Regions from separate parts of the Paramicrobacterium agarici genome, predicted to be linked through region 1. Evidence: predicted binding sites of a transcription regulator. Region 1 holds the regulator's gene; each other region holds the start of a gene.
The links. The regulator LexA, encoded in region 1, represses DNA repair genes until DNA is damaged. The targets are predictions, from matches to a motif close to TCGAACANNTGTTCGA.

Region 1 (9,713 bases):
CTGTCGGCGTGAAAGCTTCGCGACCGCTTTGATCCGGCCGGCACGGGGGTTTTCGATCACGGTCACAGTCTACGGGCCGTTAACGAGGCGGTGGCGGAACCCCAAGGGGTCCCGCCACCGTGAAGAAGGCAAAAGAGCTAAGCGGCATCTTCCGTCTTCGGAGCCGACGTGTCGGCCGGAAGAGCCTTCTTCGCCGTCTCGACGAGCGCGGTGAATGCAGAGGGCTCGTTCACGGCGAGTTCCGCGAGCATACGGCGGTCCACCTCGACACCGGCGAGCCCGAGGCCCTGGATGAATCGGTTGTACGTGAGACCGTTCGCGCGCGACGCAGCGTTGATGCGCTGGATCCACAGGCGACGGAAGTCGCCCTTGCGCTGACGCCGGTCACGGTATGAGTACACGAACGAGTGTGTGACCTGCTCCTTGGCCTTGCGATAAAGGCGCGAACGCTGTCCGCGGTAGCCCTCGGCGCGCTCCAGGATGACCCGACGCTTCTTGTGGGCGTTGACGGCCCTCTTGACTCTTGCCATTTCTCTATCTTCCTAACGGGTCTTCGGCTCAGTTGCCGAGAAGCTTCTTCGCCATCTTGGTGTCGTGCGATGACAGGACCTGGTCCTGGTTGAGACGACGCTTGCGATGGCTGGACTTCACTTCGAGGTTGTGGCGCATGCCCGCCTGCTGCTTCATGATCTTTCCGCTTCCGGTGACCTTGAAGCGCTTCTTGGCCCCCGAGTGGGTCTTCTGCTTAGGCATTCTTTTCCTCCTGCTTTGCCGCCTTCTTGGCGGCACGATGTGCGTTGGCCTCAGCCTTGGCCTCTGATTTGTTCTTCAGAGGGCCAATGACCATGACCATGTTTCTGCCGTCGATCTTCGGGTTGGACTCGACGGCCCCGAACTCCGATACATCTTCAGCAAACTTCTGGAGCAAGCGAACGCCCATTTCGGGGCGGGACTGCTCACGGCCGCGGAACAAGATCATCGCCTTGACCTTGTCACCGCCCTTGAGAAAGCCCTCTGCGCGCTTGCGCTTGGTTTCGTAATCGTGGGCATCGATCTTGAGGCGGAAACGGACTTCTTTCAGCACCGTGTTCGCCTGGTTGCGCCGAGCCTCTTTGGCCTTCTGCGCAGCCTCGTACTTGAACTTGCCGTAGTCCATGATCTTGGCCACCGGCGGCTTCGAATTGGGAGCTACCTCAACAAGGTCGAGGTCGGCCTCCTGGGCAAGACGAAGCGCGACGTCGAGCTTGACAACGCCGACCTGCTCACCGCTCGGCCCGACGAGTCGAACCTCCGGAACCCGGATACGGTCATTGGTACGGGGATCGCTGATGCGGAACTCCTCTGATCTGATTTACTTGGTCCATGTGCCGGCGGATACCGGTACATGACGAGAGAGGAGCCGCCTATGCACGACAAGGTCGTGCATAACACCCTGACTACCGTGTCGATCGCCGACCCGGCGGAGTGCAACAACCCGGTAACCTGGATAACGGTCAAGCGCGGGTGGGAGATTCTCCTCTTTCGCCTTGGGATTGAACCCATGGACCGCAACAGTCTAGCAGAGGAATAGTGTGAATACGACCGACAACGAAGGCCTTCCCGGCGGCGATTTCGACGAAGCGTTGAATGAGGTGACTCGGGACATCGCCGATGTCGGGGCGGTCGAAGTGATTACAACGACAGCTGTTCATCTGATGAGCGCCGCTGCCGTCAAGTGCGGGCTCGCTGACGATGCGGAGACGCAAACCGACCTCGACGAGGCCCGCAAGCTCATCAACGCACTCGCGGGACTTATCACGGCGGGTGCTCCTGAGATCAGCGATATGCACGCTCGCAGCCTTCGCGATGGACTGCGCACGCTGCAACTCGCCTTCCGTGAAGCGTCGACGATTCCTGATGCTCCGGGCGCCGGCCCGGGCGAGAAGTGGACGGGACCGGTCGCCTAGCCTGAACTGTCTGCGGCGATCGCGACTTTGAGCGAGTCAACTCTGTGTGCGATGACCTCGTCGGCAGCCCATAGCTCGCTCAGTCGCGTGACGATCTGAGAGAGTTCTTCGCGGCCAAGCCCCGGCACGAGCGTCAGCGACACGACGGTCTCCGGCGCTCTCAGCCGCGCCGTCGGGTCCCCGGGCGCCAATCGGACGGCTACAACGCGATCATCGGTCACCGCCGATCGTTCGAATGCCGCCAGAACCTCTGGATCAGCGAAGCTCGGAATCCACGCCTGGGACTGGGCTATGGCCCACAAAGCCGGTCGACGAATGACGAACTCGGTCCGAGATGTCGCATCGAGCACGACGAGATCGGTGCGCTCCTCGGCGGCGGCAAGCGCGACACGGACGCCCTCGGCAGGCACAGGACGCGCCTGGGGGTTCCAGGCCTGCATGGCGGCGACCGAGGAGAAGACGGGCATGACATTGCGACCGTCGGGGCCCTCAACCGTAATGATCGAGAGTTCCTGAGTCTTGTCGACAACGATCCAATCGTCGGTGACGCCGTGTTCACCGGCATGAGCTACCAGCGGGATCAGCAGGCGAGATGTCGCGAATTCTGCGACAACACCTCGGCCATCGTCGCCGCCACCATGGAAGGAATCGATCGCTGCGATCAGTCCGGGAGGTGCGCTGCCGTCATCAGCCGCCCGGTCGTTCGGACGAAAACTGCGGCCTTCCCACGGCTGCCCCGCGGAGTCGGCTTTATCAGTCGGATGCGACATCCAGCGCCTCTGCAAGCGTGAACGCGCCCGCGTAGAGAGCCTTGCCGACGATTGCACCCTCGAGGCCGAGCGGCACGAGCTCGCGTAGCGCCGCAATATCGTCGAGATTCGAGATTCCTCCAGAAGCGACGACCGGGCGCTCCGTGTGGTCCATCACCTGCCTGAGCAGATCGAGATTCGGACCCTTCAACGTTCCGTCCTTCGTCACATCGGTGACGACATACCGGGCACATCCCGCCTCTTCGAGGCGTTCGAGGACCTGCCAAAGGTCACCGCCGTCGCGAGTCCAGCCTCGCGCAGCGAGGGTTGTGCCGCGAACATCAAGGCCGACGGCAATAGATTCACCGTATTGGCCGATGACGTTTGCGGCCCACTCGGGGTTCTCCAGTGCTGCCGTGCCGAGATTGATGCGCTTCGCACCGCTGTCCAATGCCGCTTCAAGCGACTTGTCGTCGCGGATGCCGCCGGACAGCTCGACGTTGACCCCGCGCACGTTCTTGATCACTCGGCGGATCACCGATGCGTTGTTACCACGTCCGAACGCGGCGTCGAGGTCGACAAGGTGGATCCACGCTGCGCCATCATCGACCCATGCTTCAGCAGCGTCGACCGGATCTCCGTAACTGGTTTCGCTGCCCGCCTCGCCTTGTGTCAGCCGCACCGCCTTGCCGCCTGCCACGTCGACGGCCGGAAGCAACTCGAGCGCCGGCGCTTGATTGAACTCGCGCATTCCCATCCTTTGTGAAGGTGATGACGTGCCGTGCGGCACAAGAACCCCATGTTAGTGAGCAGAGAGGCTTTCCACCCAATTCGAGAGAAGGCGGACGCCGGGCTCCCCCGACTTCTCTGGATGGAATTGCGTCGCCCATAATGGACCGTTCTCGATGGCGGCGATGAACCGCTCGCCGTGCTCCGCCCACGTCACCTGGGGGGCCGCGAAGGTGTCCGACAACTCGAGAGGCCACGTTCGTGCGGCATACGAGTGGACGAAATAGAACCGCTCATGGGTAACGCCAGCGAACAGCCGTGACTGCGGCGGGGCGAGGACTGTGTTCCAGCCGATGTGCGGGAGGACCGGCGATTCTAGGCGCTCGACGACTCCGGGCCATTGACCGAGACCGTCGGCCACCTGACCTCGTTCGACTCCGGATTCGAACATGACCTGCATTCCGACGCAGATGCCGAGCACCGGGCGTCCGCCTGCGAGCCGGCGGTCGATCACTTCGTCTGCGCCTGCAGCCCGAAGCTGATCAACGACAGCGCTGAAGGCTCCCACGCCGGGAACGAGCAGCCCGTGTGCCTCGAGAGCATCTTTCTTGCTGCTTGTCAGAGCGACGTCGGCGCCAGCAGCCTCAACGGCTTTCACCGCTGAATGAACGTTGCCGGAGCCGTAGTCGAAGACGACGACGCGAGGAGCGCTCACAGAGTGCCCTTTGTCGACGGAACTCCGCTCACCAGCGGGTCGAGCGACTTCGCCTGCCGGAAGGCGCGAGCCAACGCTTTGAACTCTGCTTCGGCAATGTGGTGCGGATCACGGCCTGACTTCACGTCGATGTGCACGGTCATCGCGGCGTTGTAGGCGATCGCCTCGAATACGTGGCGAATCATGGACCCCGTGAAGTGTCCGCCGATGAGGTGAAGTTCAAACCCAGCCGGCTCGCCACCGTGAACAAGATACGGTCGTCCAGAGATGTCGACGACGGCCTGCGCGAGTGCTTCGTCCAGGGGCACGAGGGCATCGCCGTACCGGGAGATACCCTCTTTCGTTCCGAGAGCCTCGCGAATCGCCCTGCCGAGAGCAATCCCGATGTCCTCCACGGTGTGGTGAACGTCGATGTCGATGTCACCGGTCGCACGAACGGTAAGATCCGTGAGCGAGTGCTTGGCGAACGCCGTCAGCAGGTGGTCGAAGAAGGGCACGGACGTGGAAATGTCGCTCGTGCCGGAGCCGTCCAGGTCAATCCGCAGATCGATCGACGACTCGCTGGTTTCGCGCTGGATACGGGCGACCCGTGAAGAATTCATACTCATGATCGTAGTGCGGACATCGCATCGAGGAACGCAGATGTCTCAGCTTCGGTGCCCGCAGTAACGCGCATGTGACCCGGGATGCCGATGTCTCTGATGAGGATGCCGCGTTCGAACAGCTGCCGGAATAGCTTGTCTGTGTCGTCGACGCCGCCGAAGAAGACGAAATTGCTGCCGGAACGATACGGCTTGAATCCGAGCGCCGAGAGGCCCGCCGAGATGCGCTCTCGCTGCCCACGGATGTCGTCGACTACGGCGAGCATAGCGTCGGAGTGCCGCAGCGCCGCCCGCGCGGCCGCCTGCGTCAATGCCGACAGGTGATAGGGGAGCCTCACGAGCCTCAGGGCGTCGGCGATCACCGGGTCCGCCGCGAGGTAGCCCACGCGCGCTCCCGCGAACGCGAAGGCTTTGCTCATTGTGCGCGAGACGATGAGTCGAGGACGCCCCGGGAGCAGTTCGAGGGCGCTGGGAGTGGCGGGATCCGAAAACTCCGCGTATGCCTCGTCGACGATCACGATGCCCGGAGCCGCCTCGTAGGCGGCACGAATCGCGTCGAGTTCGAGCGGTGTTCCCGTCGGGTTATTCGGCGCACACAGCACCACGATGTCGGGAGTCTCCTCGGCGATGACGCGAGCGAGATACTCTCCGGAGAGCTCGAAGTCCGGCTCACGTTCACGTGCAACCCAGCTCGTGCTTGTCCCCGACGAGAGCAGGGGGTACATGGAATAGGTGGGTGTGAACCCGAGAAGCGTGCGGCCTGGACCGCCGAAGGCCAGCAGAATCTGCTGGAGCACCTCGTTCGACCCATTCGCAGCCCAGATGTTCTCCGCGGTGAGGCCGTGACCGAGGTAGTCCGCGAAATCGCGGCGCAGATCCGTGAACTCACGGTCAGGATAGCGATTCAGGCCGATGATCGATGCCGCGACGGATGCGACGATGTCATGGGCGACAGCCTCGGGGATCCCGTGGGTGTTCTCGTTGACGTTCAGCGCCACGGGAACGGGAGCCTGCGGCGCCCCGTAAGGGGTGCGCCCTCGGAGGTTGTCACGGAGGGGGAGGTCATCCAAACTGGTCACCCCACCATCGTATGGGCTACTGCGCTTCGACCTCGTACTGTGATGGAATCGCGATCCGCTCCCCCGACGACACCGATGAGGTGCCCAACTGGTTGAGGTCGACGATCTCCGCAACGACCTCACGCGGGTCATGCTCCGGAGCGATGCGTTCAGCCAGCATCCACAGCGATTCACCGCTTGTCACAGTCACGTATTCGAAAGTCGACGATGATTCGTCGTTCGTTGCGGCAGCCGAAGCCGCGTGCATGGCTCCGTAACCGACGCCGAGCACGAGCGGAAGTGAGGCCAGCGCCGTAACGACGGCCCGGCCGCGTCTCGTGAGGCGAAGCCGCACGGTTGCGTCGGTCTGCTGAGTGCTCATCTGTCTGCTCCTTCGTTGACGGGTTCGTTTCGGCCCTCAGGCCGGTGAAGGCCGAAACGAACCTGTGTTCCCAACCTATCTTCGATGTTTCGAACTGTCAACCGTCTTTTCGGTATTTTCGCACCCGAATCCGCGACACACTCGAATAGATGTTTGCCTCGGCACTCGGCAGCGGATACAGTTTCGATCACAGGGAACACATCACCATGAGCCACCGACATCGGGCTCGTGAGGCGACAGGAGTAGAGGAATGGCACAGGACACGACGAAGAAGACGCAGACCCGTCGCCGAAAGAATCTGAGTGAAAAGCAGCGCGCCATTCTCGAGTTCATCCAGCGCACCGTGTCGCAGAACGGCTATCCGCCGAGCATGCGCGAGATCGGAGATGCTGTCGGCCTTGCTTCCCTTTCGAGCGTGACGCACCAGCTGAACCAACTGGAACTGAGCGGCTACCTACGACGTGACCCTAATCGGCCCCGCGCTCTCGAAGTCCTCATCGACCTTCCCCAGACCGCCGATGTCGGAGAGACGTCACGCCCGGTCGGCGACGCCACGATGGTTCCACTCGTCGGCAATATTGCAGCGGGCATGCCCATTACCGCGGAGCAGCAGGTCGAGGAAGTGTTCCCCCTCCCCCGGCAGCTCGTCGGCAAGGGAGAGCTCTTCATGCTTCACGTCAAAGGCGAATCCATGATCGACGCTGCAATCTGCGACGGCGATTGGGTCGTCGTGCGTCAGCAGTCCACGGCCGAGAACGGTGACATCGTCGCCGCGATGCTTGACGAGGAAGCCACGGTCAAGGTTTTCCGCCAGCGGGACGGACACACCTGGCTGCTTCCCCGCAACACAGCTTTCGAGCCCATCCTCGGCGACCACTCTGAGATTCTCGGAAAGGTCGTCGCGGTGCTTCGCTCCGTGTGACGATCAGGCCTCGACCGCGAACTCGGTGACTTGTGCCGCGATCTCTTCAGAGACCGACGCTTTCACGAAGGTTCCATCTTCGCGATAGTCGATCGTCGCGACCTCGCCACGCCGGTGCAGCATAGAGATCACGTCTCCCCGGTCATAGGGGACGAGCAGCGTGACATCGACGGGCGGGTGAGGCAGTTTGTCTTCGATCGCCTCGAGTACACGCTCGATTCCTTCTCCAGTTCGTGCTGACACGAAGACCGCGTCGGGCGCGAGCCCTCGCAGCAGAAGCCGTTGATCCTCGTCGATCAAATCAGATTTGTTGAAGACGATGATCTCCGGGGTCTCGCGCGAACCGACGTCGCCGACGACGTCATGAACCGTCGCGATTTGCGCAGCGGGATCAGGATGTGATGCGTCCACGACGTGAACGATCAGATCGGCATAGGTGACTTCCTCGAGCGTCGAGCGGAATGCCTCAACGAGCTGGTGAGGGAGATTCCTCACGAACCCGACGGTGTCGGACAGCGTGTATTCGCGCCCATCGTCGGTGCGCGTGCGCCGGGTCGTGGAATCAAGCGTGGCGAACAGGGCGTTCTCGACGAGCACGCCCGCGCGCGTGATCCGGTTGAGGAGACTCGACTTGCCGGCGTTCGTATAGCCGACGATTGCAACCGACGGCACCGCGAATCGCGACCGATTGGCCCGCTTCGCCTCACGTGACGGCGCAAAGCTCTTGATCTGCTTGCGCAGTCGCGCCATGCGACTGTGGATGCGCCGTCTATCCAGCTCGATTTTCGTCTCACCAGGGCCACGGGACCCCATGCCCGCGCCAGCGCCTCCGACTTGGCCTCCGGCCTGCCTGCTCATCGATTCGCCCCAGCCCCGCAACCGCGGGAGCAGATACTCGAGTTGAGCAAGTTCGACCTGCGCTTTGCCCTCTCTGCTCTTAGCATGCTGGCTGAAGATGTCGAGAATCACGGCGGTTCTGTCGATCACCTTGACCTTGACGACGTCCTCAAGTGCTCGGCGTTGGCTCGGAGCGAGTTCCGTATCAGCGATGACCGTGTCGGCATTCAGCGAGCGGACGACGTCACGCAGCTCCTCCGCCTTACCGCGTCCGAGGTACGTGCCAGGGTCTGGGTGCGGCCGTCGCTGCAGAAGGCCGTCGAGAACGACAGCGCCAGCGGTCTCCGCGAGTGCCGACAGCTCACGAAGCGAGTTCTCCGCGTCTTCGAGTGAGCCCTGAGGGAAGACACCGATGAGAACCACGTTCTCGAGGCGGAGCTGTCGGTATTCGACTTCCGTGACGTCCTCGAGCTCCGTGGAGAGCCCGGAAACGCGACGAAGTGCCCGACGCTCCTCTCTGTCGAACTGGTCACCGTCTGACGTCGACTCGCTCGCGTCATCTTGAAGCGCTTGTGCCCGGCCGAACACGGAATAGGCGCGAGCGTCACCCGTCGCGAGGATGCGGTCGAGAGTGTCGTCCTCGTCGGGGTGTTCGTCAAATTCAGCCATCAGCATTAACCCTAGTGTCGGACGCCTGCGATAGCGTACCTAATTATGACCGGCGATCATTATTTCTCGCAGAGCCCCGAAAGCGAGCTCAAGATCAAGAACGTCACCGTCGATCTCGCCGGAGCCCCGCGTCGAGTGACGACAGCGAATGGCATCTTCAGTCCGGACCGCATCGATCTCGGAACCCGGGTTCTTCTCGGCAGTACGCCGCCACCACCGATCGGTGGGCACCTGCTTGACCTCGGGTGTGGATGGGGACCGATCGCCCTGACACTCGGCATTCTGTCACCGGACGCGACGGTGTGGGCCGTCGATGTAAACGAGCGCGCTCTCGATCTCGTGCGCCGAAATGCGGCTTCGCTTGGAGCCGAGAACGTTCGTGCGGCGCTGCCCGATGATGTACCAGCTGATGTGCGATTCAGCAGCATCTGGTCCAACCCGCCGATTCGCGTGGGCAAGAGCGAGCTGCACAACATGCTCCAGCACTGGATTCCCCGCCTCGTCCCCGGCTCTGACGGCTACTTCGTCGTGCAGCGCAACCTCGGTTCCGACAGCCTGCAGCGTTGGCTCCGTGCCGAACTCCACGATGAGTACAGCGTGGCGCGCGTGGCGACGTCTAAGGGCTACCGCGTGCTGCGCACACGGCGTCACACGGGTTCGACCGAACCACTCGATGTCGTGAACTAGAAGCGAAACCTCACGCGAGCTCGATCGCGCCGGTGTAGACGAGTTCCGCTGGGCCCGAGAGCCCGACGTGCTCACCGTCTTCTGCGGCGAACATGCGAACGCCGAGCGTTCCGCCCGGCACATCGACGCGCCAGTTGTGCGGCGCGCTCGACCCTGCCCAGTGCCGCGTAGCGAGAGCCGCGGCCGCCACACCAGTCCCGCACGACAGCGTCTCGCCGACCCCGCGTTCGTGCACGCGCATCGTGATGCGGCCGATTCCGTCTTTCACGAGCGGATCGCGTGGCACGACAAGCTCGATGTTCGCGCCGTGCTCGGGCTCCGGATCCACATGAGGCACGTACGACAAATCTGCATCCGCGAGTTCTTCGACGTCGGCAAGCGCGACGACAATGTGCGGATTTCCCACGTTGATGCCCT
Region 2 (9,713 bases), 850 kb from region 1:
CGGCTCGCATCCCGACGAGTTCAACTGATCTGCACTGCACACATCGCCCGGCTGACATAGGCTGGGCGATGTGCGTGAGCGCGTGCTGATCGCACGCACCCCGGTACCACTCGAGGAGAAGCATGACTGATACCAACGATTTCGCCGCCGCGTGGGCGGATTGGCACGAGTCACGAGTTCGCGCCACGACGTCTCCGCTCGGCTTGGCATCGCTGGTAGCGACACACTGGCTGACCGCCGACGAGGCAGCGTACGAGGGCGTACCGGGAACGTGGAAGGCGGCCGGAGAGACAATTGTCGGTACGGCGCCGGCACTGCACGGCAAGACGATTCTGCAAGATGGTCGTCCCGTGGGCACCGTCGAGGGCGCATCGATTTCTCTCGAGACCGGGCAAGACATCGAGTGGGGCGACAAGCGACTGCGGTACTTCTCACGCGACGGGGCGCTGGCGCTGCGGCTCATCGACCCGGATGCTGCGACGCGCGCCAGCATCCGCGATCTTTCTGCGTTCGAGCCCGACGAGAGCTGGGTGCTCACGGGGCGATTCACGGATGCTGGAGACGGCGCGACGCAGAGCGTCGAGAGCATCGACGGCCACGTGTCTGACGGCGAACTTGCCGGCACTGTCGACGTGACGCTGCCCGGTGGCGAGAGCGCGTCGCTGAAGGTGACGACGGACCCGCGCGGGCTGCGCGCCGTGATCAGTGACGGCACGAGTGGCGATGAGAGCTACCGGTTCCGGTTCGTGCCGATCACTGCTCCGGGCGATGACGGTTCGGTGACCATCGACTTCAACCGGGCGTACCTGCCTCCATGCGCGTTCGCCGACCACTACGTGTGCCCGCTGCCGCCCGCCGAGAACCGGCTCAGCACACCGATTCGTGCCGGCGAGAAGGCTGTCGTTCGCGACTGAGCCTGCTGCGGCGCCGCATGCCGCAGCATCCATTACGACTTATGTCGGTGAGAGATTTTCTCGAGCCGCCGTCGAGCGTACTGTCGCCTCATGCCTGAACACGATGCAACGACTCTGAAGGTGGTCGCCGTCTCGGGGAGCCTGCACGAGCCCTCGAAGACCACGGCCTTGATTCGCGCGATCGTCGGCGAAGTGGCGATGCGCGAGACGGTCGACGTCGAGGTGATCGAGCTGATTGAGATCGGGTCAGGGTTTGCGGGTGCACTGACGCGCGACCAGGTATCGCCACGCGCCGAGGCGGCGCTGCGGTCGATTGAGACCGCGGATCTGCTCGTCGTGGGGAGCCCCGTGTACCGAGGCTCGTTCACCGGGCTGTTCAAGCACCTCTTCGATTTCGTCGGGCAGTATGAGCTCGTCGACACGCCCGTGCTGCTGGCGGCGACGGGCGGGGGAGAGAAGCATGCGCTGATTCTTGAGCATCAGTTTCGACCGCTGTTCGGCTTCTTTCAGGCGCTCACGCTGCCGATCGGAGTGTATGCGTCGAATACCGACTTCACGGGCTATGAGCTGACGAGCGATGCTGTACGTTCGCGCGTCGAGCTTGCGGTGCGTCGAGGGCTTCCGTTTGTGCGGCAGCGGGGGATTCCGGCGGAGGTACCCGCCTCAACGTACGTCGGCACCTGGTAGATAGCGCGTCGCCGCGTTCTGCGCGTCTGGGCTGATTTCTCCACAGATTTCGCTCGAACACAGCTTCGAGCTAAGTTATCCACATTCGTTGGTTCGCTCGAATTAATGTCGGTGGTTCGTGGTGGAATTGGTGCATGGATGAGTTCAGAGATTCCCCTCCGGACCCGGGCAATTGGGGTCCGGCGGATGGGAGAGATGAGTTATATCAGCCGCCGCCGACAGATTCGAACGAGCAGCCATGGGGCGATCCTCGATTCGAAGAATCCGAGCCTGACGAGTCGGCACATGCGGAATCCGAACTAGAGACGACCGGCTCGGATCAGTCGCCGCAGCCCTCTGGAGCGGATGCTGTAGCGAGCGCGTTGCGTGAGCAGTTGGATGGTGTTGTTGCTGATTCTCGTGCGATTTCGGCAGCGGAAGCGTCTCGCATGCGCGGCATCTACGGGATGCTGCAGGACGCTTTGGCACACCCGGGCGTGTTCATTCCGATGCGGGATGGGGCAACGCGGGCGGATCTTGACGCGGAGGCTGAGGGGTGGGTGCGGTCTTCTTTGGCGCAGGAGATCGGTGCGGCGATCGGTGTCACGAAGGGTCACGCGCAAGGCCTGCTCAATGATGCTGAGTTTCTGTGTGAGAAGCTCTCGTCAACATTCGGCGCTTTAGAGGCTGGTGAGATTACGCGGCAGCATGTCGACGCGATGCTGCGTCAAGCCGTCAGTCTCGATGCTGGTGAGGCGGCCGCGTTCGAAGCGGAAGCACTGCCGAAAGCAATGGTGCAGTCGGCGACGCAGTTTGCTCGTGCTGCGGTCAAGATTCGGGAGGGTTTGTTTCCGGAGACGATCACGGAACGTCGCACGGAGGCGGTGAAGCAGCGTCGGGTGGAGTGTTACGGCACCCAAGACGGCATGGCAGTCCTGTCTTTGTATGGTCCGGTCGAGGTGGTGCAGAGCCTTGTGAATGCGGCCACGCGGACGGCGCGGGCATTGAAAACCGCCGGCGACGACCGGACTCTGGCGCAGATCGAAGCAGACACGATCGTCGACGCTCTACTCAAGGGATTCACCACCGACGGGCCTAAGCCCGGTGTTGGTGCTTCGGGGGTGGGTGCTGACCGTTTGGGTGGGATTCGTCCGACCGTGCATGTCACCGTCCCCGTCATGACACTCCTCGGACACTCCGACGAGCCGGGGCAGTTGGACGGGTACGGCCCCATCGCCCCCACCATTGCACGCGAGCTGGCGGCGCGGGCACCGAGTTTCACCCGGTTGTTGACGCACCCGGAGACCGGGGCGGTGCTGTCGGTCGGGCGTGACAGTTATGCGGTGCCGGCGGATCTGAAACGCACCGTGCGGCTGCGTGATGAAACGTGCACCGGCATCGGCTGCGACCGGCCTGCCACGATCTGTGACCTGGATCACATCGAACAATGGCAACACGGAGGCGAAACAAAGTTGTCGAACCTGCAGCCCGGATGCGAACAGCACCACATGCTCCGACACCACACCCTCTGGCAGGTCCACACCAACGGCGACCAGATCGAATGGGTCTCACCCCTCGGCATCACCTACCAGGTGCCACGCACCTCCAACGTTCAATTCCTGGAGACGACGAACGAAGCCGAATCGGAAGCCGGAGTCGAAGACGCGAACGCTGCAGATAATGACGAGAGGGAGGCGCTAGTCGAAGAACCGTTGTTCTAGAGCCCGTTCAGCTCGAGAGGGCGTGCTCGAAGATGTCGGCAAGCTCCTCAGCATCCCTGATTGCATCGTAGTCAGGATCAGCACGCATCTGCACGAGCAGACCGTCAAGCGCGCTGCGGATGGTGCGCGCCATGACGCTCGTTGAGAACTCGCGAAACTCGCCGTTCTGCTTGCCGCGTTCAAGGAGCACGCCAACCGCAGAGAGCTCCTGGTCATTGGCGCGCGACTGCTCGGCGTGACGGAGCATGCCGTCTTCTCCACGCGCATGACTGGCGATCTCATGCAGGGCGGCCATGTGTGTGGGGAAATCACGATAGAACTCAGCACTTCCCGTAATGAACGTGCGGACGGCCATGAGAGCGGTCGGCTGCGCATCGATCTTGGGCCGCAGCTGCTCCGTCGCAATGCCGTAGACCTCGCTGACCACCGCGTCGAGCAGCTCGTCTCGGTCGGCGAAGTGATACGAAATCACGCCTCGGGTCACCTCTGCGCGCTTGGCAATGCGCGACAAGGATGCTTGTGCATAGCCGTCCTCCGCGAGAACGGCAATGGCACACTCGATGAGCTGTGCTCGGCGAGTGCGCTGGATGAACGTCAGCCGTGGCGGCTCGGATGCAGTCTTGTCGGTCATATCGTCAGCGAAATTATCATCGTTGTTCCAGTCTGCTGGCGTGTGCAGCGGGATGCGTTCGGGCGCGCTCTTCGGCCCGCGTCCAGAACTCGTCAAGGTCGCCCGCAAGCGCCGCCGGCACCTGCAAGGGGAGTGAGTGAGTTGTTCCGGGCCATGTCGTCACATGCCCGTCAGGAAGTCTTTCACGCACACGCGACGCTGTCCCCGGTTTTCCCGCAAGCGAGTCTCGTTCGGCGAACGCGGCATAGACCGGCATGGTCAGCTCTGACAGTTGCGATGCCGAGAGCGGGCGAGGCATCGGCAGTTCCGCACGGAATCCTGCGACGCCAAGCGAGACCATGCGCCCCAATGCCCCCGCATCGTCGTCGCTCCCGCCCACACGAGCGAGCGCTGCCGAGCGCCACCGTGCCGGGAGAACGGGCAGCGAGAAGAGGGCCGTCCACAACAGCATCCTGATGGGTGGATACGCGAGCGTAAGCATTGGCTCGAGAAGTGCAAGGCTCGTCACGCTCTGCGGATGGTGAAGTGCGTAGGCCGCTGCCGTTGAGCCGCCAAAGGAGTGCCCGACCACGTGTGCTCCCTGCGGAGCGAGCTGCGACTGCACCTCATGGAGCCACGTCGCGTGATCTCGGACCTGATTCAACGGTTGATGCTGCTGCGAGAGACCGGCGTCGCCCAACATGTCGAGGGCGATGACGCGGCGCTTCTCGCCAAGGGCCCGAATGTTCGCGGACCACATCGGCGTGCCCGACGCGCGACCCGGCAGCAGGATCACGGGGTGGCGGTGCTCCGTGTCCCGCGGATGCCACTCGTACGCGCGCACGCGCCCGAACGATGTTTCGACGTCATGCTTGTCGTTCGCTTCTGGCAGGTCGCGGAAGGCCTCATCGTAGGCAGCTCGGTAGGCACGACGGGCTTCGGCTGAGCGAAAGTGTCCAACATGCCCACGTGAGCGTTCCCTGCGTATTTTTAGCGCCATAGATAAAAAAATATCACCCTTGCTAAATTTTTGCTAACCTGCCCGCATGACAGACGACACACGCATTGAACCGTCCGGCCCGACTGCCGTTGAGCAGACGGCGACCCGGGTGCGCTGGTCCGACGTGCCCGCTCCGCTCAAGTGGCTCGTGCCCGCCGTCGGCGTCGGAATCTTTCTGCTGATTGCGCTCCCGGTCGCGATGATCATCGGCAGAGACGGCTTTCTCGCCGACAGCATCCGCGCCACCAATCCGACACTTGAGCCTCGCCTCATGGAATTCGCCATCAACGCCTCGATCATCTACGCCGTCGTGCTTCACGCCGTCGACGTCGTGCTTTCGATCTGGCTGGTCATCAAGGTGCTCCAGGGGCGTCAATGGGCGCGCATCGCTTTGAGCGCGTACCTCGTGATCGCGACGTTCTTCAGCCTGTACTCCGCTGCCGCAGGAAGCGCGTACTTGTGGGCGGTGATCCCCGGCGACAGCATCCACGTGATCATGCTCATTCTGCTCTGGGCTCCGCGCTCGGTTCGGCAGTTCTTTGCAATGCACAGCGGTCAGCGCCAAAACCCGCAGGGGCAGCCCGCATGACCAGGGCCGAGCATGCGGCGATGAGCGAGGACAACGCTGACGCCAGGCGCCCCCGTGGTAGAGGCATGGGCGGTCAGCTCGGCCTGATCATCACTGATCTGGTCGTGCCCGTCGCCGGATTTTACATTCTGCGAGCAATTGGGCTGGATGCTGTACTCGCGCTGATCCTCGCCGGTCTACCCACGGTTCTGGCGATCGCCGTGCGCTCCATCAGGCAGCGGAAGGTCAATGCGCTGGGGATCTTCGTGCTCATTGTGCTCGCGGGAAGTGCGCTGCTGACGTTCGTGACCGGCAGCCCGCGCTTCCTGCTCGCGAAAGAGGGATGGTTCACAGGGGCAATCGGGCTGGGCTTTCTCGTGAGCCTGCGCTTCCGTCGCCCCGTGGCCTTCACATTCGCTCGCACAATGATCGAGCCGACGCGCATGAGCGCCCGACTACATCCGCAGCTCTGGGACGACATCTGGGAGGACGACGCAGGATTTCGTCGCATCTGGCGCGGCGCGACCGTGCTGTGGGGCGTCGGGATGATCGGAGACGCGATCGTTCGAGTGGTGATGGCATACGCGCTGCCCGTGGATCTTGTTCCGGTGATCGCCGGCGCGCTGTGGGCAGTCACGTTCGTTGTGCTGCAAGTGATCCAGCACCGCTACTTCGCTCGAGCCGGACTGTGGCGGCGCGTCGAGCAAGCCGGGAGGACACAGGAAGGTGAGGGCACATGACAGAAGCACCCCGTGAGGTGACGCTTGACACCGGCAGAATCCGGGGACGGCGCACTCGGCACGCGCGAGTGTTCTCGGGCATTCGCTACGCCGCACCGCCCGTCGGTGATCGACGTTGGGCGGCTCCAGCTCCCGCCGATGCCTGGAGCGGAGTTGCCGATGCGACCAAGCCGGGGCCGCTCTGCCCCCAGCCGGGATTGCCCGCAGCCATGATCGATGAGGACTGCCTGTTTCTCAACGTCACGACACCGCGGCACGAACCGGCCGACCCGCTGCCGGTCATGGTGTGGCTTCACGGAGGCGGATTCACCACGGGCGGCGGGCACCTCTACGATGCTCAGCGACTCGCTGCCCAGGGGAACGTCGCCGTCGTGACCATCAATTACCGGCTCGGAGTCTTTGGCTACTTCGGGTACGCGGGGCTGCCCGGATCGGGAACCTTCGGACTGGCCGATCAGCTGGAAGCTCTGCGCTGGGTTCGCCGCAACGCTGCAGCATTCGGAGCAGACCCTCACAACGTCGCGGTCTTCGGGCAGTCCGCCGGAGCCATGAGCATCGGTGCGCTGCTCACAAGTCCCGACGCAGCTGGGCTCTTCGACAGGGCCATCATGCAGTCCGGCTCACCGATGCTGCACTGGCCGCGCGGCATCATGTTTCCGCGCTCACCCGAGCACTCGCCCTACCTCCACCTTTCCCACGTGGAGGCATCGGGTGCGCGGCTTGCCGACCAGCTGGGGTGTGGGGGAGAGGATGCTGTCGCGAGGCTGCGTTCCCTTGACTCGGCGACGCTCGTAGAACACACGGGGGACTTCGCCAACCACCTTGCCTGGGGCACTTCGCTGCTCCCGCGGCATCCTGCCGACGCCGTACGCAACGGCCTCGTGCACGATGTGCCGATTCTCTCGGGAATCACCCGTGACGAGATGAGGCCGTTCATCGCCGGTGCGCACCAGGTGAATCCCATCACCGACGAAAGGCTTCCCGAGTTTCTGGCGAACTCCTTCGGCGACCATGCATCTGCCGTGGCGGACGCCTACGACGCGTCACGGGGATCGGCGCTCGTGACGTGGTCGGCGATCGCCACGGACTCGTCGTGGGCCTATGCCGTTCACCGCGAGCACGAGCTGCAGGCCTCGCGCGCTCCCGTGTACGCGTACGCGTTTGCCGACAGGACTGCCCCGAACGTCAACGGAGCCGAGATCCCTGGGTTTCCGATGGGAGCTGCGCACGCCGCTGATATGCCGTACCTCTTCGATCTCGGCGGAGAGGACATGCTGACCGCCGAGCAGCATGCGCTCGCCGACGAGATGATCGGCTTGTGGGCGTCGTTTGCGCACGACGGGGAGCCATCAGCCGCGCACAGCCCTCCATGGCCGCGGTTCGATGAAGGTCAGTTCGTGATGGGGTTCGACGAGCGCGGCGCGCGCCAGGTGGACTTTCGCGAGCGGCACAGGCTCGATTGCTGGCGCAGCGTGCATTCAGACCTTCGACGGTGAGAGTGACCTCGCGGTGACCGGTGCCCAGCCGTACGCTGGAGTCATGGCCAACCAGCTCGCCGACGCCATGAGCCCGTACCTGCGGGCCCATGCCGACAATCCTGTCGCCTGGCAGCCGTGGGGCTCCGCCGCTTTCGCCGAGGCAGCCGAACGCGACGTACCCGTCTTCATCTCCATCGGGTACGCGACGTGCCACTGGTGCCATGTGATGGCACGCGAGTCCTTCAGCGACGACGCGATCGCCGCCTACCTCAACGAGCACTTCGTGTGCATCAAGGTGGATCGTGAAGAGCACCCGAGTGTCGACGCGAGCTACCTCGCACAGGCGGGCGCATTCACCCAGGGGCTCGGCTGGCCGCTCAGCGTCTTCGCCGCTCCCGACGGGGGAGCGTTTCACGCCGGCACGTACTTTCCCCCGCAGCCGATCGGCGGCCGACCGTCATTCCGCCAGGTGCTCGAAGCCGTCGTCACCGCGTGGTCCGAGCGACGCGACGCGGCTCAGAGCACAGCGCAGGCGGTGGCCGATGCTGTGCGCGCGGCCGGAGCGCGTGGAGCCGAGACGGCGGAGCTGCCGGCGCGTGAGCAGCTGACAGCATCCGTCGGTCGTCTGGAGCATGCAGAAGATGCGCTGTTTGGCGGATTCGGCATGGCCCCGAAATTTCCTGTCGCCCCCGTGATCGGGTTTCTTCAGGCCTACGGCGCCGATGAGCTCGCCAACCGCACACTCGCAGCCATGGCGCACTCACCGCTGCGAGATCGCGACGGCGGTTTCTTTCGATATGCGACGCAACGCGACTGGTCAGAACCGCATTACGAGCGGATGCTGTATGACAATGCTCTGCTTCTGGGCGCTTACACCCGCTCGTGGCAGAGCGGCATTGACGAGTCGCGGACGATTGCGGAGGGCATCGCCGCGTTTCTGCAGAGCACGCTGTTACTCGGGTGGGGATTCGCGAGCGGCCAGGACTCCGAGAGCACCATCGACGGCGTGCGCACAGAGGGCGGCTACTACCTCGCCGAGAACCGCGAGGGGCTCGAGCCGCCGCCGCTTGATGCCAAGGTGCTGACGGGGTGGAACGGCCTTGCGATCGAGAACCTGGCGCGCGCCGGCGTCGTCTTCGACCGCGCCGACTGGGTCGCAACCGCGCGCGAGGTTGCCGACGAGCTGCTGCGCCGTCACGACAGCGGCGACGTGCTCGTGCGAGCGTCAACGGCGGAGCAGGTGTCTGTCGCCGTCGCGGTGCTCGAGGACTTCGGGCTACTCGCGTGCGGTCTGATCGAAGTGGGGTGCGCGACGGGCGACGGCGCGTACGTCGAGCGGGCGCGGGATCTGCTGCGACGCGTGTCGTCGGCGAACGGTTTTGCCGAGCCCGTGACCGACGAGGTGCTCGCGGCTCAGGGGCTCGCGCTGCAGGAGGACCCGAGCGAGGGTGCGTATCCGTCGGGTGTGAGTGCCTGCGCGCGTGCCAGTCGGATGCTGTGGCTGCTCACCGGCGACCGGTCACTGCGTGATCGGGCAGAGTCTGCGCTTGCTCCGTTTGCTGACCAAGCGCTGTCGAATCCGGTCGGCTTCGGTGCGCTGCTCGAGGAGGTCTCGCGGCTCGGATCGCCCGCGCGCCAGACGATCGTCGTTGTGCCAGACGGAGCAACGGCCGCCCTGCCCGAGCGCGTGCGGCGGGAGGGTGCCGACGTCATGATGCGGGTGAGCGAGTCGGCTGCGCGTCGCCTCGCAGCATCCGGAATCGATGTTCTCGCCGACCGAGTCGCCGTAGACGGCAAGCCGACGCTCTACGTGTGCGAAGACTTCGCGTGCCGCTTGCCTGAAACCCTGTGACGGGTGCGCCGGGCGAACCGTGCGCGTCGCTTCGCAGTGTCTCTCTTCGTAGTGCCTCTTTTCGCAGTGCCTTTTTCTCAGGGCTTCTCGCTGTCGGCATCAACGACACCCGTGATTGACTCCGTGCCCGTGAACGCGTCGGCAAGGACATCAACGCCCTGCTG
Region 3 (9,713 bases), 1.7 Mb from region 1:
ACCGCGCCGGCATCGCCTCGGCGGTCAACAACGCAGTCTCTCGCGTCGCGGGACTGGTGACCGTCGCGTGCGCCGCGCTCATTGTCGGGGGCGCTCTCGACATCGACGGTTTTCGGCGTGCCATGATCGCGACGGCGGTCATGCTCGCGGTCGGCGGTATCGTCTCGGGAATCGGCATCGTCAACAGGCGGCTCCCAGCGAACGCTGTGACTCTCTCAGACTCGAGCGGGTAGTGTGCCCCTTCATGCCTGAAACCAGCGGAAGGATGCTGCCATGAGCGAACGCCGCTCGACCGGCGCCCCCGTGCGCCACGGTCAGCAGCCTCGCCGCAGCGGAGTGCGCACGGGCCTGAAGGTGGCTCTCGCTTCGGTCGTCGTCATCGCCATGAGCGTGGTCGGTGTCGCGGCGTGGGGCGTCGCCGACATCTTCGGGCGGCTAGACCGCGGTGGCGTGTCTCTTCCGGGCAACTCGGGGCAGCCGCTTCCCGACGTCAACGCGATCGAGGGCGGCTTCAACCTGCTTCTCGTCGGCAGCGACAGCCGCAAGGGTCAGGGCAACGGTTTTGGCGACCCCAAGCTGCTGACGGGGCAGTTGAACGACGTGACGATCCTCGTGCACGTCTCTGAAGACCATTCGAACGCGACGGCCATCTCGATTCCGCGCGACACGTTCGTCGATGTTCCCGCGTGCCCGTACCCGCAGAATGACGACGGCACCGTGCCCGAGGGGGAGCAAGCGCCTGCGGGCATTCAGAAGATCAACACGACCCTCAAGCACGGCGGCCTCGGCTGTACCGCGGCAACGGTGCAAGAGCTCACCGGGTTGACGGTTCACTACGCGGGCGCCATTCAGTTCAACGGCGTCACGGCCATGGCCAACGCGATCGGCGGCGTCGAGGTCTGCCTGAGTGAACCGATTGTCGACCCCAAGACGAACCTCGATCTGCCTGCGGGCGATGTCACGCTCAAGGGCGAGACGGCACTGCAGTTCTTGCGCACACGCTACGGCGTCGGTGACGGTTCAGACCTCGGCCGCATCAGCAACCAGCAGGTGTACATGTCGGCGCTCATGCGCAAGATCCTCTCGGGCGAGACGCTCTCTGATCCCGTCAAGCTGTACAAGCTCGCGCGCGTCGCCGCCGACAACATGACGCTCTCGAACGAGCTCAGCAACCCGAACACGATGGTGTCGATCGCACTTGCCCTCAAGGGAATGCCGACCGAGAACATCACGTTTGTGAAGTTTCCCACCGGCTCTGGAATGCGCAATGGGCAAGATGGCGAGATTCCGGTAGAGGATGCTGCCGCCACGCTGCTCGACGCCGTCAAGGCCGACCGCAGTCTGGCGATCACGGGCGGAACAGGTGAGTACGGGGCCGTACCCAAGGACGGCGATTCGAGCGAAGAGCCGAGTGAGCCTCCCGCCGATAATTCGACGGGCGAGGCGACGGATCCGCCATCGACCGAGGGCCCGGTTGAGCTGCCGGATAGCGTCAAGGGTCAGACGGCGGCAGACGAAACCTGCTCGAATGGCCGCGGCTGACGCGGGGTCTTCTGCCGATAGTCTGACCGTATGAGTGAGCGCGGTGATGAACGATTCGAGCGGATCAGAGCCGCGGAGATCGGGTTGCTCTCGCCCGAGACTCGCAGCGACAGCATCCGAGTTGATCAACTGCTTCACGGAGACTTCATCGAGATCGGCCGCTCCGGTCGGCGGTGGACGCGAGACGAGATCGTCGCGATGCTCGGGAGCGAGGAGCGCGGAGAGGTACCTCAGACCGACGAATGGCACTTTGCCGAGCTCTCGGCTGGAATCGTGCTCGTGACATACCGGATCACGGGAACTGCTGTCGAGAGTCGGCACTCGTCTGTCTGGGACATCACGTCGGGGCAGCCCCGCGTGCGCTTTCATCAGGGAACCCGCTGCGCCTGACTGAGACTTCGGTCGCCGACACGTCTCTCGAATAATGCGAACGTATGTTCCATTTACGAACGAACGACCCGATCGCCGGTCGTGCAATCCAGAGTCGACTTCTCTGCAATCCCGGTCCCGTTTCATGGGAGACTCGTATACATGTTCGAGTGAATGTCGGTGGGTCGTGGTGGAATATGTGCATGGTTGATTTCACTGATTTTGGGAAGTATCCGGGTGGTGATGATCCGCCTGCGGGGTCGGCTGGTGCGTCGGCGAACTCGTTGTCGATGATGGTTGACGGCATCGCGGAGCAGCAGGAGATGATCGCGAGCATGCAGGCTCGGGTTGCTGTTCTGATGTGTGAGGCAGTGCGATTCGCATTGCGTAACGATCGCGTCTTTGTGCCTGACGACACGTCGTCGTCGGCGTCGCGTCAGGAATGGACGCGTCGTGCCCTGATTGCGGAATTCGCCGTAGCGTTCCGGCTGTCGGAGCGGAAGATCGCGTCGATGATGGAGACCAGCGAGGCTCTCGTGACAGAGCTTCCCGAGACGTTGTCGGCGTTGCAGGATGGGTCGATCTCGCTGCAGCATGCGGAGATCATGGTCGCGCAAGCTGCAGGGCTTGATCGTGAGCACGTGCGCCAGTTCGAATCCACGGCGATCGCAACGGCGCTGTCGACGACCCCACCGCAGTTCAAGACCGCCGCCGTGTCGATCCGGGAGCGACTGAACCCGGACTCTGCGGCCGAGCGTAAGCGGGAGGCGGTGAAGGATCGCCACATTCACGTGACCTCGTGCCCGAACGGGATGGGGTATCTCGATCTGTATGGCCCGATCGAAGACATCCTCAGCATCGAGGCTGTCGCCCGTAACACCGCGAGGTCGCTGAAAGCGGCTGGCGATGGTCGCACACTGTCACAAATCGCCACGGATGCCGTCCTCGACGCGGTCAAGACCGGATTCACCGTCGATCTCCCGGCACCAGCCGAAGAAACCAGCGACAGCGCTGCCGGGGGCGATGCTGGCGACGACGCAGGCGACAAGGGCGTGACGACGGCCGGTTCGGCTGCTGAGGGCGTCCAGGCGCGTCGGGGCCGGCTTCGCCCGACCGTGCATGTCACCGTTCCGGTGATGACGCTGCTGGGCCGATCAGCGGAGCCGGGCACGCTTGACGGGTACGGTCCGATCGACGCAGACACGGCCCGACGGCTGGCCGCGGCTGCTCCGAGCTTCACCAGACTGCTCACCCATCCCGAGACCGGTGCGGTGCTCTCGGTCGGACGTGACCGGTACACGGTGCCCGCGGACCTACGCAAAGCAGTCGAGATCCGCGACGAAACATGCGGATTCCCCGGCTGCAACCGGCCGGCCTCCTCGTGCGATCTGGATCATCGGCTGGACTGGCAATTCGGCGGTGAAACCGACTTCGACAACCTTGCCGCGCTGTGTCCGTCGCATCACCCGGTGAAGCACGAAACAACATGGAGCGTGGAGCGCACCGGCGACGGCAAACTCGTGTGGACATCAGCCCTCGGGCGCCACTACGTCATCCGCCCGTACGCGGGGCCCGGATACAAGCGCGTCGTGAAATTCGAAGACACAACACCCGAGACCGTGCCCGCTGAGGGCCAACAGCGAGCACGGAATCTGCCAGAGAATCCGCCGTTCTAAACCGAATCGAGAGTCGCGACACAGCTGGCTCGTTCGAACAACTCGTCGGCGAGCACTGATACGGCAAAGGGTCACGTCGACATTCGATGGAGGAGATCAGAGCCGAAGCTGAGGAACGCCAGAACTGGATCTGACGAACGTCAGAACTGAAACGAACATCGGAACTGAGACTGACGAACTCACCCGGGCGGTGGGCTCGGAACTTGGCGCGCCTCTATGCGAGGAAAGCGTCGAACGACCCGGATATCGGTGGTGCCGCATAGCATCGGCGCATGACGACCCACTATTACACGGCATCGAGCCTTGACGGTTTTATCGCGAGTCCCGAGAACTCGCTCGACTGGCTGCTGAAGCAAGACATCGACCTCGAGGGGCCGATGGCGTACCCCGCATTCATCCAGAGCATGGGCGCTCTCGCGATGGGTGCGACGACGTATGAGGCGATCCAGGCGGAAGAGGGTGACGACGGCTGGCCGTATACGCGACCGGCATTCGTGTTCACGCACCGCCAGCTGAATGCATCTCCGGGCGCTGATGTTCGCTTCGTGCAGGGAGATGTGCGCACCGTGCACGCCGAGATGACCGCAGCGGTCCCGGGAAAGGACCTGTGGGTCATGGGCGGGGGAGAGCTCGCTGGCCAGTTTGCTGACGCCGGTCTCCTTGACGAGATCTGGGTTCAGTTTGCCCCCGTGACGCTCGGCGCGGGCGCGCCGCTGTTTCCGCGCGAGCTGGATCTCGAACTCGTCGACATCGCACGCAACCGTGCCTTCCTGTGCGGCCGCTATCAAGTAAAGGACGCGCTGTAGAGACAGAATCGGGCGGATGCTGCTGGAACAGCATCCGCCCGATTCTCGACCAGGAGCTGCTCAGTCCTCCTGAGGGCCGGAGCGCCGCGCACCTTCTGCAACGTGCGCCTCGACCGAGATCGCCTCGCGCTCGCGCGTCGCCAGGTCTTCGGCGGCAAGGCGCTGCTCGAGCTTGGACTGACGGTGGCGAAGCCACAGACCCGCGATCACCACGAGCGCAAGGAACACGTACGCTCCGATCGCGAACGGACTCGTCACGAGGTACGTGGGGTCGCCCTGGCTGATCATGAGCGACTTGCGCAGCTGCTCTTCGGCCATCGGCCCGAGGATCATGCCGATCACGAGCGGAGCGACCGGGTAGCCATAGCGGCGCATGAAGAACCCGACGACGCCGAGCACGAGCAGAATGATGACCTCGCGGTAGTTGAACTTGTTCGCGTAAGCGCCGAACCCGGCAAATACCAGGATGCCCGCGTAGAGGTAGTGCCGCGGAATCTGCAGCAGCTTCACCCACATGCCCACGAGCGGCAGATTCAGCACCACGAGCACGAGGTTGCCGATGTAGAGGCTCGCGATGAGCGCCCACACGAGAGCCGGCTGGCTGTCGAACAGGAGCGGTCCCGGACGGATGCCGTAAGTCTGCAGTGCCGAGATCATGATCGCGGCCGTCGCGGTGGTGGGGAGTCCAAGCGTCAGAAGCGGAACGAGCACGCCCGCTGCCGCCGCGTTGTTCGCCGCCTCCGGGCCGGCGACGCCCTCGATGGCGCCCTTGCCGAACTGATCCTTGCGCTTCGAGAGCTTGCGCTCTGCGGCGTACGACAGGAACGTCGCGACATCGGCGCCCCCGGCGGGGACCGTTCCGATGGGGAATCCGATCGCGGAGCCGCGCAGCCACGGCTTCCATGATCGCTTCCAGTCGTCGCGGGACATCCAGGTGCGCCAGCCAGAGGTGACGGGAACGACCGAGATCGGCCCGCGGCGCAACCGGGAGGCAACGTAGAGCGTCTCGCCAACGGCGAAGAGCGCGACGGCGACGATGACGACGGAGATGCCGTCTGCGAGCACGGGAGCGTCGAACGTGAAGCGCTGCTGGCCGCTCGTCACGTCGGTGCCGACGAGCCCGAGTAGCAGACCGCCCATGAGCGAGATGATGCCGCGCAGCGGTGATGACCCGAGCAGTGCACCGACCGTCACGAAGGCGACGATCATGAGCGCGAAGTAGTCGTTCGGTCGCAGCGAGACAGCCCAGTCGGCGAGGTACGGCGCGACGAACGTGAGAGCGATCGTCGCGAGTGTTCCCGCGATGAACGATCCGATCGCCGCCGTGGCGAGGGCGGCTGCGCCCCGGCCGAGCTTGGCCATCTTATGGCCCTCGAGCGCCGTGACGATCGAGGCGGATTCGCCCGGAGTATTGAGCAGAATCGACGTCGTCGATCCGCCGTACATTCCGCCGTAGTAGATGCCGGCGAACGCGATCATCGCTGCCGTGGGATCGAGGGTGTACGTGAGCGGCAGCAGCAGAGCCACCGTCATTGCCGGACCGATGCCCGGCAGAACCCCGACGGCGGTGCCGACGAGAACGCCGAGCAGGGCGTACAGCAGGTACTGAGGCTGAAGAGCTGTTGCGAAGCCGTTCAGCAGAAGGTCGATGCTATCCATTGAATATCGGTATCCAATTCAGGAGCGGCCCTGCCGGCAGCGAAAGCCCGAGGCCGACGCCGAAGGCGAGCTCGATCAACAGGCCGAGCGCGATGCCGGCAACGGCAGCGCGCCAGAGCGACTTCGCTCCGAGCGCCCATGCCGCCCCGAAGAACAGCAGAGCTGCGGCGAACGGCCAGCCGATGTAGTCGATGAGAAATGCATGCGCGAGAAAGAAGACGACGAGCTTCGCGACCGTGAGCCAGTCCGTGCCCATCGTCGAGTCAGCATCCTCGCTGTCTTCTGCGTCGCCCCGTGCGCCGAACAACACCGTGACGAGCGTAGCGAGGCCGACGATGGTCAGCGCGCCGCCGACGATGTACGGGAATACCTGCGGGCCAACGGTGTTGGCCGTCGGGGGAACGTGAATCTGGCTCGCGACGACGAGCGCCAGCACGCCGATCGCGACGCACAGAACGGCGAAGACGATCTCGCCGACCGTGTTGCCCGGCCGCGGCGACGCCTCACTGGCGGACTCTGCGCAGCCGGAGCCTGCGCCCGCAGACGAGGGTCGTTCGGTATCGGGGAGGGGCTCCCGCTCGGAAGCGAGAGCCCCGTCGTGCTCAGCCATGATGCTAGATCAACCCGATGTTGGTGAGCGTTTCGGTCACCGACTCGATGTCTGAGGTGATGAAGTCGTCGAACTCGTCACCGGCCATGAAGGCGTCTTCCCAGCCCTTTTTCTCGAGTTCGTCCTTCCAGACGTCTGTCTCATACATCTGCGTCACCACGTCGATCAGCTCTGCGCGCTCGTCGTCGGAGATGTCGCCGGGCGCGAGAACGCCGCGCCAGTTGGTGAGCTCGACGTCGTAGCCCGCTTCGGTGATCGTCGGGGTGTCGGGGAGCAGCTCTGAGCGCTCGGGAGACGACACGGCGAGAGCGCGAAGGCTGCCCGACTCGATGTGCTCCGAGAACTCCGCGACGCCCGAAATGCCCGCCGAGACGTTGTTGCCGAGCAGCATCGTGACGGCCTCGCCGCCGCCCGAATTGGCGATGTAGTTGAGCGTCGAGTTCGTGTCTTCCGGCGCAACTCCGGCCGCGGCCAGCAGCTGCCCGGCCAGAATGTGGTCGGCACCGCCGGCGGAGCCTCCCGTGATCGTGACGTCCTTCTTGTTCTTCACGACGTCTTCGACGAGATCTTCAAGCGTCTGATACTTCGAATCAGCGGGAACCACGACGACGAGAGCCTCTTCGGTGAGCTTGGCAATCGGCGTCGTGTCTTCAATGCGCGTCGCCGACTCGTTCGTCTCAACGGCGCCGACCATGACGAGTCCTGTGACGAAGAGCGTGTACGGGTTCTTCTCGGTGGCCAGTGATGCAAGGCCGACGGTGCCACCTGCGCCGCCGATGTTGGTGACGGGCGCGTCGCTCACGATCTTCTCGCTTGTCAGCACCTGCTGCATCGTGCGCCCGGTCTGGTCCCAGCCGCCGCCCGGGTCGGCGGGAACGATGATGTCGACGCTTGACGGCCCGTCGGCGGAGTCGCCGCCTGCTCCGCTCGCTTCTGCGGAGCATCCGGTCAGTGCGAGTGCCGCCGCTGCTGTGATCGCTGTGGCGCCGATTCCCCATCGACGTCGGTTTCGGCTGTGTGCCATGGGAACGTGATCCTCCTCGTTGAGTGATGTGCAGTGCCCTCGAGTGCAGAGAGGGTTGCAGCGACACTAGGGGCGGGAGGCGGTGCGCTGGAAGCATCCGGTCATAGAGTGCATTGTGTTCATTGTGGTCACGCTTTCGGGCATCGGCGGGGCCTCGCTCGATGGGACAATGGGCAGATGACTCGGCCAATGTCGCTTCGAGTGCAGTTGCTCGTGCTGCAGGTGTCGATCGTGCTCGTGACGGTGGTGACGGCCGGTGTCGCCTCGTCGTGGTTTCAAGAACGAGAGCTGCGAGAGGCCTACAAGAATCGCATGGTCTCTGTGGCCGAGTCGATCGCGAGTATGCCGGCGATTCTCGACGCGTACGAGACCGAGAATCCGGCCGAGACGATTCAGCCGATCGCCGAGGTGATACGGCAGGCATCGAACGTCACCTACGTGGTCGTGACGGATGCTGACGGCATCCGGTACTCGCACCCCACCGAGAGCCGAATCGGAAAGCGTGTGTCGACGGATCCCTCGATTCCGCTCTCGGGCGAGATGTATGTGGGAACGCAGACGGGGACTCTCGGGGAATCGTGGCGCGTCAAGGTCCCGGTGTTCGACGGCGATGAGGTGATCGGGACCGTCTCTGTCGGCATGCTCGAATCGATGCTCGACGAGGCGCTGGTCGCCGACACCCTGCAACTGGTGATCGTGCTCGCGATCGCTGCGGGGCTCGGCGTTCTGGGGTCAGCGTGGGCGACGCGCGTCATCAGGCGGCGCATCTACTCGCTCGAGCCCGACGAGATCGCCGCGCTGCTTGAGACTCGCGACGCGATGCTGCACGGCATCCGCGAAGGCATCGTCGCCGTCGACGACAAGCAGCGCATCGTGCTCATCAATGACGAGGCGCGGCGGCTTCTCGACCTCGACGGCGAGCACTATGTCGGGCGCGCGGCCTCAGACGTGCTGGAGCCCGCTGTGTTCGACCTCGTGGATGAGGGCGATGTGGATGAGCGGCTCATTCTGGCCGGACATCGCGTGCTGATCGCGCACAGCGACCGGGTGAGCGTTCCGAGCGGGCCGACGGCGAGCGTACTCATTCTTCGGGACCACACGCACCTGCACGAAATGCTGCGTGAGCTTGAAGGTGTGCAGAGCCTTGCGGAAGGACTGCGGGCACAAGCGCACGAGTTCTCGAACCAGCTGCACGTGATCTCAGGGCTCATCGAGCTGGGCCACGCCGACGAAGCGGTGGCGATCATCGAGAGAACGAACGGCGGGGGCACTCTGAACGGCGACGGCGCACACCCGGGCATCGTCGATCTCGAGGTGAGCGCGCTGCTGATCTCGCTCGATGCACGTGCCCGAGAGCGCGCCATCGCACTCGCCATCGATCCGCAGAGCTCGCTGCGCGATCTCTCGTCTGACCTCGAGACGCGCATCGACGTGCTGACGGTCGTCGCCAACCTCATCGAGAATGCACTCGACGCGTGTGAACTGGGCGGAACGGTGGCCGTCAGCATCCGTGACGACCATGGCTACGTCGTGGTTGTGCGCGATGACGGACCTGGCATTCCCGACGACCTCGCACAGCACGTCTTCGACGCTGGAGTGTCGACGAAGACGTCGGCGAACGGCCGCCGGGGGATCGGGCTTGCACTGGTGCGGCGCATCGCCCGTCGACGGCGAGGCGACGTCACCGTCGTCTCTGAACCGGGCAGCGGCTCCACGTTCACGGCTGTGCTCGCAGACGTTCACGCCCGGCCGACGGAGCGCGCACTGTGACATCGTTTGCCGTTCTGGTCGTCGATGACGACTTTGCCGTCGCTCGCATACACGAACGGTTCATCGAGGCGCTCGATGGGTTTTCGGTTGTTGGAACGGCGCATTCCGGCTCGCAGGCGCTCGCGAAGGCGCGCTCGCTGCAGCCCGACCTCGTCGTTCTCGATCTGTATCTTCCCGACATCGGCGGTCTCGATGTTCTCGCGGAGCTGCGGTCTGACGACGCGACGCGCGACATCGATGTGATTGCGGTGACGGCC

Region 2: ATJ78_RS14070 (HNH endonuclease signature motif containing protein) is a predicted target of LexA. The motif match lies at 1,655-1,670, and genes of this name have one in related genera.
Region 3: ATJ78_RS01360 (HNH endonuclease signature motif containing protein) is a predicted target of LexA. The motif match lies at 2,066-2,081, and genes of this name have one in related genera.

Annotation. Positions count from the first base shown of each region.
Region 1 is NZ_PDJE01000001.1:2,011,823-2,021,535, reverse strand. Features, by position in the region: gene ATJ78_RS09925 (TrmH family RNA methyltransferase) at 1-60, opposite strand, end outside; gene rplT (50S ribosomal protein L20) at 138-530, opposite strand; gene rpmI (50S ribosomal protein L35) at 559-753, opposite strand; gene infC (translation initiation factor IF-3) at 746-1,330, opposite strand; gene ATJ78_RS15880 (hypothetical protein) at 1,406-1,570, shown strand; gene ATJ78_RS09905 (DUF1844 domain-containing protein) at 1,572-1,946, shown strand; gene ATJ78_RS09900 (SseB family protein) at 1,943-2,716, opposite strand; gene priA (bifunctional 1-(5-phosphoribosyl)-5-((5-phosphoribosylamino)methylideneamino)imidazole-4-carboxamide isomerase/phosphoribosylanthranilate isomerase PriA) at 2,700-3,446, opposite strand; gene hisH (imidazole glycerol phosphate synthase subunit HisH) at 3,498-4,139, opposite strand; gene hisB (imidazoleglycerol-phosphate dehydratase HisB) at 4,136-4,741, opposite strand; gene ATJ78_RS09880 (histidinol-phosphate transaminase) at 4,744-5,820, opposite strand; gene ATJ78_RS09875 (hypothetical protein) at 5,837-6,181, opposite strand; gene lexA (transcriptional repressor LexA) at 6,432-7,103, shown strand; gene hflX (GTPase HflX) at 7,107-8,609, opposite strand; gene ATJ78_RS09860 (class I SAM-dependent methyltransferase) at 8,655-9,296, shown strand; gene dapF (diaminopimelate epimerase) at 9,307-9,713, opposite strand, start outside.
Region 2 is NZ_PDJE01000001.1:2,866,065-2,875,777, reverse strand. Features, by position in the region: gene ATJ78_RS14085 (aldo/keto reductase) at 1-28, shown strand, start outside; gene ATJ78_RS14080 (DUF1684 domain-containing protein) at 123-914, shown strand; gene msuE (FMN reductase) at 1,005-1,601, shown strand; gene ATJ78_RS14070 (HNH endonuclease signature motif containing protein) at 1,736-3,301, shown strand; gene ATJ78_RS14065 (TetR/AcrR family transcriptional regulator) at 3,309-3,932, opposite strand; gene ATJ78_RS14060 (alpha/beta fold hydrolase) at 3,949-4,911, opposite strand; gene ATJ78_RS14055 (hypothetical protein) at 4,958-5,500, shown strand; gene ATJ78_RS14050 (VC0807 family protein) at 5,521-6,219, shown strand; gene ATJ78_RS14045 (carboxylesterase/lipase family protein) at 6,216-7,715, shown strand; gene ATJ78_RS14040 (thioredoxin domain-containing protein) at 7,759-9,549, shown strand; gene ATJ78_RS14035 (OBAP family protein) at 9,627-9,713, opposite strand, start outside.
Region 3 is NZ_PDJE01000001.1:269,066-278,778, reverse strand. Features, by position in the region: gene ATJ78_RS01375 (DHA2 family efflux MFS transporter permease subunit) at 1-233, shown strand, start outside; gene ATJ78_RS01370 (LCP family protein) at 274-1,542, shown strand; gene ATJ78_RS01365 (nuclear transport factor 2 family protein) at 1,573-1,932, shown strand; gene ATJ78_RS01360 (HNH endonuclease signature motif containing protein) at 2,115-3,587, shown strand; gene ATJ78_RS01355 (dihydrofolate reductase family protein) at 3,860-4,393, shown strand; gene ATJ78_RS01350 (tripartite tricarboxylate transporter permease) at 4,454-6,052, opposite strand; gene ATJ78_RS01345 (tripartite tricarboxylate transporter TctB family protein) at 6,045-6,662, opposite strand; gene ATJ78_RS01340 (Bug family tripartite tricarboxylate transporter substrate binding protein) at 6,667-7,686, opposite strand; gene ATJ78_RS01335 (ATP-binding protein) at 7,864-9,456, shown strand; gene ATJ78_RS01330 (response regulator) at 9,453-9,713, shown strand, end outside.